DNA from 2 places in the Shewanella sp. DNRA4 genome. Region 1 is predicted to be linked to the other one. Evidence: riboswitches for the same ligand, from Rfam matches in the RefSeq annotation. Region 1 holds a riboswitch; the other holds the start of a gene.

Evidence for each region. Region 1 has a riboswitch for thiamine pyrophosphate ahead of HG547_RS14405 (TonB-dependent receptor). Riboswitches for the same ligand answer to the same signal wherever they lie in the genome.
Region 2: another riboswitch for thiamine pyrophosphate. It lies ahead of thiC (phosphomethylpyrimidine synthase ThiC); the one in region 1 lies ahead of HG547_RS14405 (TonB-dependent receptor).

The regions. Positions count from the first base shown of each region.
Region 1 is NZ_JABAIP010000012.1:138,247-142,685, reverse strand. It holds gene tsgA (MFS transporter TsgA) at 1-954, shown strand, start outside; gene HG547_RS14410 (Crp/Fnr family transcriptional regulator) at 1,032-1,712, opposite strand; TPP riboswitch at 1,936-2,045, shown strand; gene HG547_RS14405 (TonB-dependent receptor) at 2,099-4,300, shown strand; gene HG547_RS14400 (hypothetical protein) at 4,403-4,439, shown strand, end outside.
Region 2 is NZ_JABAIP010000016.1:124,631-129,069, forward strand. It holds gene thiE (thiamine phosphate synthase) at 1-768, opposite strand, end outside; gene thiC (phosphomethylpyrimidine synthase ThiC) at 771-2,915, opposite strand; TPP riboswitch at 3,076-3,174, opposite strand; gene HG547_RS17470 (hypothetical protein) at 3,350-4,439, opposite strand, start outside.

The DNA.
Region 1 (4,439 bases):
TTAGGTATCAAGCGAATTACCTTAATTAGCTACAGCCTAGTGGCATTGTGTGCTGTCGCGTTACATCTTACCACTTCGCTACAAGTGGTGATGATAGCCATGACCTTGATTGGTTTTTGCGGCGGTGTGGGGCTATGTATTGCGGGTACGATAGTGGTATCAGTGTGGCAAGAGAAATTACAAAGCACCATGCTTGTCGTGCAAGATGCCACATTTAATATTGCGGGGGTTATTTTCCCTTTAATCACAACTTACGCACTCACAAGTTCATTGTCATGGAGTTACAGTTACTTAGCCGTAGGTTTAGTCGCGTTAGGAACCGTGATTATTACTTTGTTCACTAATTTTTCACTATGTGAGCAATCATCGAATACGGAAGATAAGCAACAATCTGAATGGAATTTCGGCATTATTAGCGGTGGTATTGGGTTATTTTTAGGCATGTTGGCGCTGTATACGTTTTTAACTTGGGCCCCTTTATTTGTTAAGCAAAAATTTGATATTCCATTTGAAGACGCGGGCAATATTATTACTCAATATTGGTCAGCTGCACTGATTGGTGCGTTAATTTCGACGCTGATTGTGACTCGGGTAAAAATCCACCATTTTTTAGTCGCAATTATCGGTCTTGCTATGGTCATCACCTTTATGATTGTGACAACTGATAAGCTTAATTGGATAGGTTATTTAACCTATGGTTATGGCTTTGTGTGCGCAGCTCTTTACAACGCATTTATTGCTTATGGTGTGTCTTTTGTTAAAAAGGCGAGCAGTAAAAATGTGTCTTATATTTTGATCAGTGGCAGCACGGGGGCGATGTTTAGTCCCGCCATTAGCTCATTCTTTGAACGTATTATTGGATTGCAAACGGTGATGTATGTTATCCCGCTACTTTATGTTGCGATATTTATCATGCTGATTGTTTCAGGCCGAATGAAACCTGCTGCGGCCTAAAGTTCATTTGCGACGTTAATTGATTTGGCCCACTCATTGCTAATGAATAATCTTGAGAGTGGGCTTTTTTAATTTGGTTATATAGCAGCTTCAACAAATTGTTTAAGGGCATTGAGATCTTTAATCCTTATGCCTTCTTTATTGCGTTCAATCAGGCCACGTTCTTCAAGCAACTGTAGTGCCCGTCGGTAAACGCGATCGGTTGTACCAAATCGCTCCGCTTCTAAATAACGCTTACTAAAGCCATCAACGGGTAAATCATTTAAATATTCGTGGTAAATATCATATGCCACGTTATAGCTGATGGGATACAGCAGGCGCCGGGTAAAAATATCGACGGTGTCTTGGTAGTCAATGGCAATGGCGCTGGCAAAAAATAACGCTAGCTGTGGGTGCTGGCCGAGGGAATATTGTAGTTTTTCGGCGCTAATGACCATGATTTCTAAGGCTTCATTGGCAATAATATCCAATTGGCATTGATATTGAGTAAAAAACTCCATTTCACCAAAGAGTTGCGAATCACAATCGATAGTCCCCAATTGAAAACATCGACCATTTCTGGCGGTATGGCCAAGCGACACGCGCCCTTGTTTTACCAACACCAGTGACGTCATGGCTTCACCTTGTGTCATTAGATGGGCGCCTTTTTTAAGCATTTTAACTTCGCTGATACAGCTGAGTATCACCGCTTCAATAAGGGGATAGTCTTGCTCCCATCGCTGGCTATAACGTCCTTTGGCTAACGGTTTTAGCTGCATTGAGTATGATCCTCTCATCCTATGTAAAATGGCGGCCTTCTATAACATTATCGTGATAAACGGTCAAATGGGCCAAAGGAGTTGACTGGCGATTTTAGGCATTGGGATTGCGGGCGTTTGGCATAAGATTTTTAACATTGTGTAGAAAGACAAGGTTTTAGTGATATTTAAGGATATCGCCGGCACAAGTGTGTCTACTTTATTATTTTCGTCATGTATACTAAGCGCCGCCAAGGGGTGTTTGCCAACATTTGGCAGACTGAGATGTCATCAGACGAACCCTTAGAACCTGATCCGGCTAATACCGGCGTAGGAATGGGCCAATCAACAGCACACTTCTGAATCGCTTATTCGTTGCCGGATCTCAAACATGTATTTGAGGTCCTATGTCTAACAAAAAGTCTAACAACCAATCTTCAATCTTCACGATATCGTTAACTCGTGCACCATTAGCGCTGGCCGTCTCTGCGGCGTTAAGTGCGTCGGCATGGGCGCAAACCGATGCTATCGACAAACCTGATCCCAATAATGATATGGAAATCATGGTGGTTACGGCGGATTTTCGCAGTGCCAGTTTAGAAAAAATGCCTTCAAGCATTACCGTTATCGATGCCCAGCAAATTCAAGATGAAAGCGCCCAGCACTTTGAAGATGTGATGAACTCCATCGCCAACTTTAACTGGTCAGGTGGTAGTTCTCGCCCCAAGTATTTTCAGATCCGTGGCGTGGGTGAGCAGGAGCAATATCAAGGCGCGCCTAACTCATCCGTTGGTTATATTGTTGATGATATTGATTTATCCGGTATCGGCATGGTGTCGAGCATGTACGATCTGCAGCAGGTTGAAGTGTTACGCGGCCCGCAGGGAACCCGTTATGGCGCCAATGCGTTAGCGGGCTTAATTTACCTTAAGAGTAACGACCCAACCGATGTGTTTGAACATGGCGCCGAGGTTTCTTTAGGTAATGACGATCTACAAACCTTCAGTGGTTTTAGCTCAGGTCCCTTAAGCGATTCCGGCAAATTGCTGTATCGTGTGGCACTGCAGCAACATCAGCAAAACGGTTATCGCGACAATATCTATTTAAATAAAGAAGATACTAATGGCCGCGATGAATTTACTGGTCGCGCGAAATTGCGTTGGTATGCCACCGATGATCTGCAACTCGATTTAACCCTGCTGCATGCCGATTTTGATAACGGTTATGATGTCTGGAGTTTAACCAACGATCCGACAAACACCCTATCTGATCAACCGGGTGTCGATAGCCAGCGCACCACCGGCGCAGGTTTTAAAGCGACATATTCGGGGGCAGAGCAGTTTGAGTTGACCTCGCTGACTTCATTTGCCAATACCGATCACCACTATAGTTACGATGGCGATTGGGCGAACCCTGAGTATTGGGCATCCAAGCAATGTGAGGATGAGGGCAATCTCGCCCCTTGTCAGTACGATTACTTCTGGGACAAAACCGGTCAGCGTAAAACCTTATCCCAAGAGTTCCGTTTAAGCTCGACTGACCAAGGCCGTATTTTTGCCGGCTCAACCGACTGGTTACTTGGGGTTTATGCGATGAACCTTAAAGAAGATAACCAACTGTATTCTGAATATAATACTTGGCCTGATGAGGTGTTAGATTCTGAATATGAAGCAACCAATTACGCCGTATTTGGTCAGCTGGATACGGATTTAGGTGCTGACTATGCCTTGTCTATGGGGCTGCGTGTTGAGCGTCGCAATAGCCATTATTCAGACACCAATAATGATAATTTTGACCCGAGCGAAACCATGTGGGGCGGCCATATTGCGCTGAGCAAAGTGCTGAATGAATCCCATAATGTGTACGCCCGTGTGGCGCGAGGTTACAAGGCGGGCGGTTTCAACATGACTTTGCCAGTCGAACTCAATGATAAAAAAGAGTTTGATACCGAAACCTTATACAACTACGAAATAGGTTTAAAATCCCATTGGTTTGAAGGGCTTATCGATACTAATCTGGCACTGTTCTATATGGATAGACAGGATCAGCAAGTGGCTGCTTCCCAGCAAGATCCTAATAAGCCACAACGGTTTATTCTCTACACTGAAAATGCGGGTAGCTCAAACAACTACGGTGCCGAGCTGGATGCAACTTGGTATGCCACGGATAATCTCCAGTTTTACTCAAGCCTTGGTTGGTTACAGACTGCTTACGGTAATTACCAATATCAAGATAAATACGGTACTGATGTGGATTTAACGGGGCGCGATCTGGCCCATTCACCGCACTTAACCTATAGCCTAGGCGGTACTTATCGTGCGAACTCGGGTTGGTTTGCCAACTTGAATATGAGTGGTAAGAGCGAGTTTTACTACTCAGACAGTAACGATTCGCGCTCCGAGCCATATACTGTTGTGAATGCGCGTTTAGGTTATGAGGCAAGTGCGTGGTCAGCATATTTATGGGGCCGCAACCTATTTGATGAAGAATATGGCGTTCGTGGCTTCTATTTTGGTAATGAGCCTGATAATGGCTGGGCGGAAAAACAATATATCCGCTACGGCGACCCACGCCAAATTGGGGTAACACTGAACGTTAAGTTTATGTAGTACCCAAGCTAGCCGCGCTGTGGAGAGAGACTTGAGGCTTCATGCTATACCGTTTCACGGTGCGGCTATTTTTATGATAAGTATTTGAAATAAGGATTGAAGATGAAACTGACCGCCGAAATTAGCATGTATCCTTTTA
Region 2 (4,439 bases), on a different contig from region 1:
ACCATTCGCGTCAAGCGGTGAGCAGCCAGTAACCTGATGACAAATCAACAAATCTTCCGCAAAATGCTGATTCTCTGTAGCGATGCGATGACTTGTGATATCGCTTTTTTGATCGCTTAAGACATCACTGGTGTTAATGCCAGCACTTGCCTGAACCGCAAAATCAATATCGCCGCCCTTGGCTAATACGCTGCACGCTAATTGCGCAGAGAGTTGCATTGCCGCAGAGGCAAATTCTGCTTTTGTGTGTATTGGTGACGCTTGTTTGTTAGTGGCGACAGTAAGCCTTGCCAACTCCTGCACATTCGGCGTTATCAGGCTAATCAAGCCCTTAAAAGGAGTAAAATCCAGAGGTTTACTTGCAGTGCTCTTATCGCCGAGCTCATCCCCACAGCTGGCAACCATTACAGGGTCGAGAATAACGGGGACGAGCGGAAATTGGGTTTTAAAACCAGCCAACCAATCGGCAACTAAGTGCACTTGCTGCTGATTTGCGAGTAAGCCAATTTTAATCGCCTGAGGCGGTAAATCGGCTAACAGGGTCGAAAGCTGTGTAAGTAACATTGCCTCACTCACAGGCTCAACTAACTCCACCGCTACTGAACTTTGCGCCGTTAACGTGGTGATCACGCTGCATCCATGGCCGCCCAAATCCTTGATGGTGGCCAAGTCGGCTTGGATCCCCGCGCCGCCACCACTGTCCGACCCCGCAATGGTCCAGACGATAGGTTTAGGCACCAAGTGGTTGAAATGCTTAGTCGGGGTCATCATCATACCTTCGCAACCTGCGTTTTAGATTGCAGCTTTGCCCCGTCCTTATGCTTGGCCAATTCATTGGCAGCATTGTCATTGTCCAGCGGCAGATACAGCTTAGCGCCCGAGGCCGCAAACTCAGCCGATTTTTGCGCCATGGCGGCGGTTAACTCTTCTTGGGTTTTGACAGCGATATGGCTTAATTTAGAATCTCCCGTTTTCACTTGCTGAACTGAACCTAATGGCGCAAGTGTTCCGTCAGTCTCAGCAGCAAAGCTTTGTGCCTTTGCATCCGCTTCAAGGCTTGCCGCATAGTCACGCACATCTTGGGTGATCTTCATCGAGCAGAACTTAGGGCCACACATAGAGCAAAAATGCGCTACCTTGGCTGATTCCTGTGGCAGGGATTCATCGTGATAGGCTCGCGCGGTGTCAGGATCGAGCCCGAGGTTATATTGATCTTCCCAGCGGAATTCAAAACGCGCCTTAGATAACGCATTGTCGCGGATCTGTGCGCCCGGGTGGCCTTTAGCAATATCAGCCGCATGGGCAGCAATCTTGTAGGCAATTAACCCTTGTTTGACATCCTGCTTATTGGGTAAACCTAAGTGTTCTTTTGGCGTCACATAGCAGAGCATGGCGCAGCCATACCATGCGATCATCGCCGCCCCAATCCCTGAGGTGAAATGATCGTAACCCGGCGCAATATCGGTAATTTGCGGCCCTAAGGTATAAAAAGGCGCCTCGGCGCAGTGAATAAGCTGCTTATCCATATTCTCCTTGATAAGCTGCATCGGAATATGCCCTGGCCCTTCGATAATGGTCTGCACATCGTATTCCCAAGCAATTTTGACTAGCTCACCTAAGGTTTCAAGCTCAGCAAACTGCGCCTCATCATTGGCATCGGCAATCGAACCTGGTCGCATACCGTCGCCTAATGACAGCGACACATCGTAGGCAACGCACAGCTCGCAAATCTCACGAAAATGGGTATAGAGAAAGTTTTCTTGATGATGGCTCAAACACCATTTGGCCATAATCGAGCCGCCGCGGGACACAATCCCAGTGACCCGCTTGGCGGTCATCGGCACATAGCGCAATAACACACCTGCATGGATGGTAAAGTAATCAACGCCCTGCTCCGCTTGTTCAATCAAAGTATCGCGAAACACTTCCCATGTCAGGTTTTCGGCCACGCCATTCACTTTCTCAAGTGCTTGATAAATTGGGACAGTACCTATGGGGACCGGCGAGTTACGGATAATCCATTCGCGGGTTTCATGGATATACCGTCCCGTGGACAAGTCCATCACTGTGTCCGCGCCCCAACGGGTTGACCAGACTAACTTTTCCACTTCCTCCTCGATGGAGGACGTAACCGCCGAGTTACCGATATTGGCATTCACTTTCACCAAAAAATTACGGCCAATAATCATAGGTTCGGCTTCAGGGTGATTGATATTTAACGGAATAATGGCGCGACCACGGGCAATTTCGTCACGAACAAATTCAGGGGTTATCGGTTTACCTATTACGGCGCCAAAAGATTCACCTTGGCCGCGGCGGTTTAAGATTTCGTCCTGCACCTCGGCAAGTGCCATATTTTCACGAATCGCCACATACTCCATTTCAGGGGTAATAATCCCTTGGCGGGCATAGTGTAGTTGACTCACACGTTTACCCGGTAAGGCGCGGCGTGGGCGAACAATCGCGCTTGAAACTGCGTCAAAACGCAAATGATCGAGTCCGTCATCCTTCAAGTGCTGCTGGGCAAAATCTGAGGTCGCGCAATCAAGCACTTCAGTATCTTGGCGCTCAATAATCCACGGTAATCTGAGTTTAGCTAGGCCTTGGCGCACATTGATTTGGGCTGCGGGATCGGAATACGGGCCAGCGCAGTCGTACACCGGAATGGGAGGATTTTTCTCGACTATCGGCGCGGCCGTAGTGCCGCCAATGCGCGTATCGGTTTGAAAAATTTGCCGCATCCCCACACGTAAATCCGCACGGCTTCCCTGCAAATACAACTTTTGCGAATTAGGATGTTGTAATGGTTTTAGCGTATCGATAAAGGCTTGTGCCTGGGCGCGCGCTGCACGGCGGTTCCTTTGCCCCTGAGTGTTCACGGCAATCGATTCTGAGGACGATTCTAAACTGGACATAAGCAATCTCACTTTAACAAATAAAAATGGGGTTGCTTGTCTGGAGACTTGAGTGTTGAGAGCTGAGCCTTGTAAACCGTAAACGGATTTACTGACTCAATAACGACTAAATCGATGGGTTAATAGACGGCGAAAAGATTGCCGCTGACACGATTTAATGGAAGTTATTATGCTTGTTTCCTTCGCAGGTTTTAACCTGATCAGGTTCAACGGATCCCGAATAAACGGTCTCAGCCAAGAGGCACTCCGACAAGATGGGCAAAAGTATAGGCAGAAGCGCAGCGAACAAACAAGCGTAATTTAAGGATAAAAACTTAACTATCAATCAAAAACAAAGAATACATAACTAACTGTATATTATAGCATTTAATTTTATAAAATTTTTAAACTCATCATTATCATTATTTTGGGTGAAAATTTATCATCGTTATTTTTTAGCCTTTTGGCCGCTTTACCATCATTTTATCGAGCTGCGCCTTAATGGCATCATCAATTTCTTGGTTCATTTTCTTGCCACTGCAATCGAAGGGAAAACCTAAATTCTCGGCATAGGGATTAATTGGGGTGCCTACTTTGACGACCCGATAACAGGTATTACCTTGACGAACGATACGATTCGGATCCAGCTCTAAATCCAAACTGGTGGGGCCGCTAAAATCGTCGGCATTGGGCACAATCAGTACCTCCATCTCGGGGCTCATTTCAGACATATTCGACCGTTTGCTGTAATAATTTGCTTGCTCTAACACTAAATCATCTAAAGCTTGCTCACGCTGTCGTTCAAAATAACGCTGAGTAAACAATCCCACACTGCCCGCCGCCCCACCGCTTTGCCCACTGGCCGCAGACTGCTCAGTACTTGCCGCATGAGCCGAGCTTGATTGGGTTTCTGCCTTTTTCGGTTTAACAGCCTCTTTTGCACTCTGCTGGGTTTGGCCCTGAGTTGAGGTGTTCGGCGTTGAGGTGTTAGGCACAGATGTGTTTGGTACTGATGCTTTTGATTCTGTTACTTTTGATTCTTGGGCGCTGACTTCTGGAGGTTTGGCTATCTGCTCCATGGGTTTTGGCGTCAGCTTTACTGCGACTTTTGGTGACACTTTCGCTGACTGCTCAATATCAGCTGCCGGCTTTACGGTATTAGGCGGTGAGGTTATCGGCTCGCTAGTGTTAATAAACTCTTCCACTGAGATATCTTGAGCAGAATCCGCTGGAGCAGTTTGCGTTGGCGGCGCATAAATAAAATATGCCTTTAACGCTTTGGTTGTAGTCCGTGCGTTAGCAGATGATTCAGTAAAATGCAGCCCTAAGTGTTCCGACTGGGTTCGCCATAAAAAAATTAATAAAAACAGCAGTAAGCCATGGCCAAACATGACCCAAAGCAATAGCTTAAGATTGAAATAATGTGGCCGCTCTAGCCCGCTTAGATTTGAAGATGTTTTAAATGCGCTATCGATTGATCTTTGGTCTGCTTTACTTAAATTGAGGTGTAGATTGTTATCACAAGACTCGACATGAACACTTAAA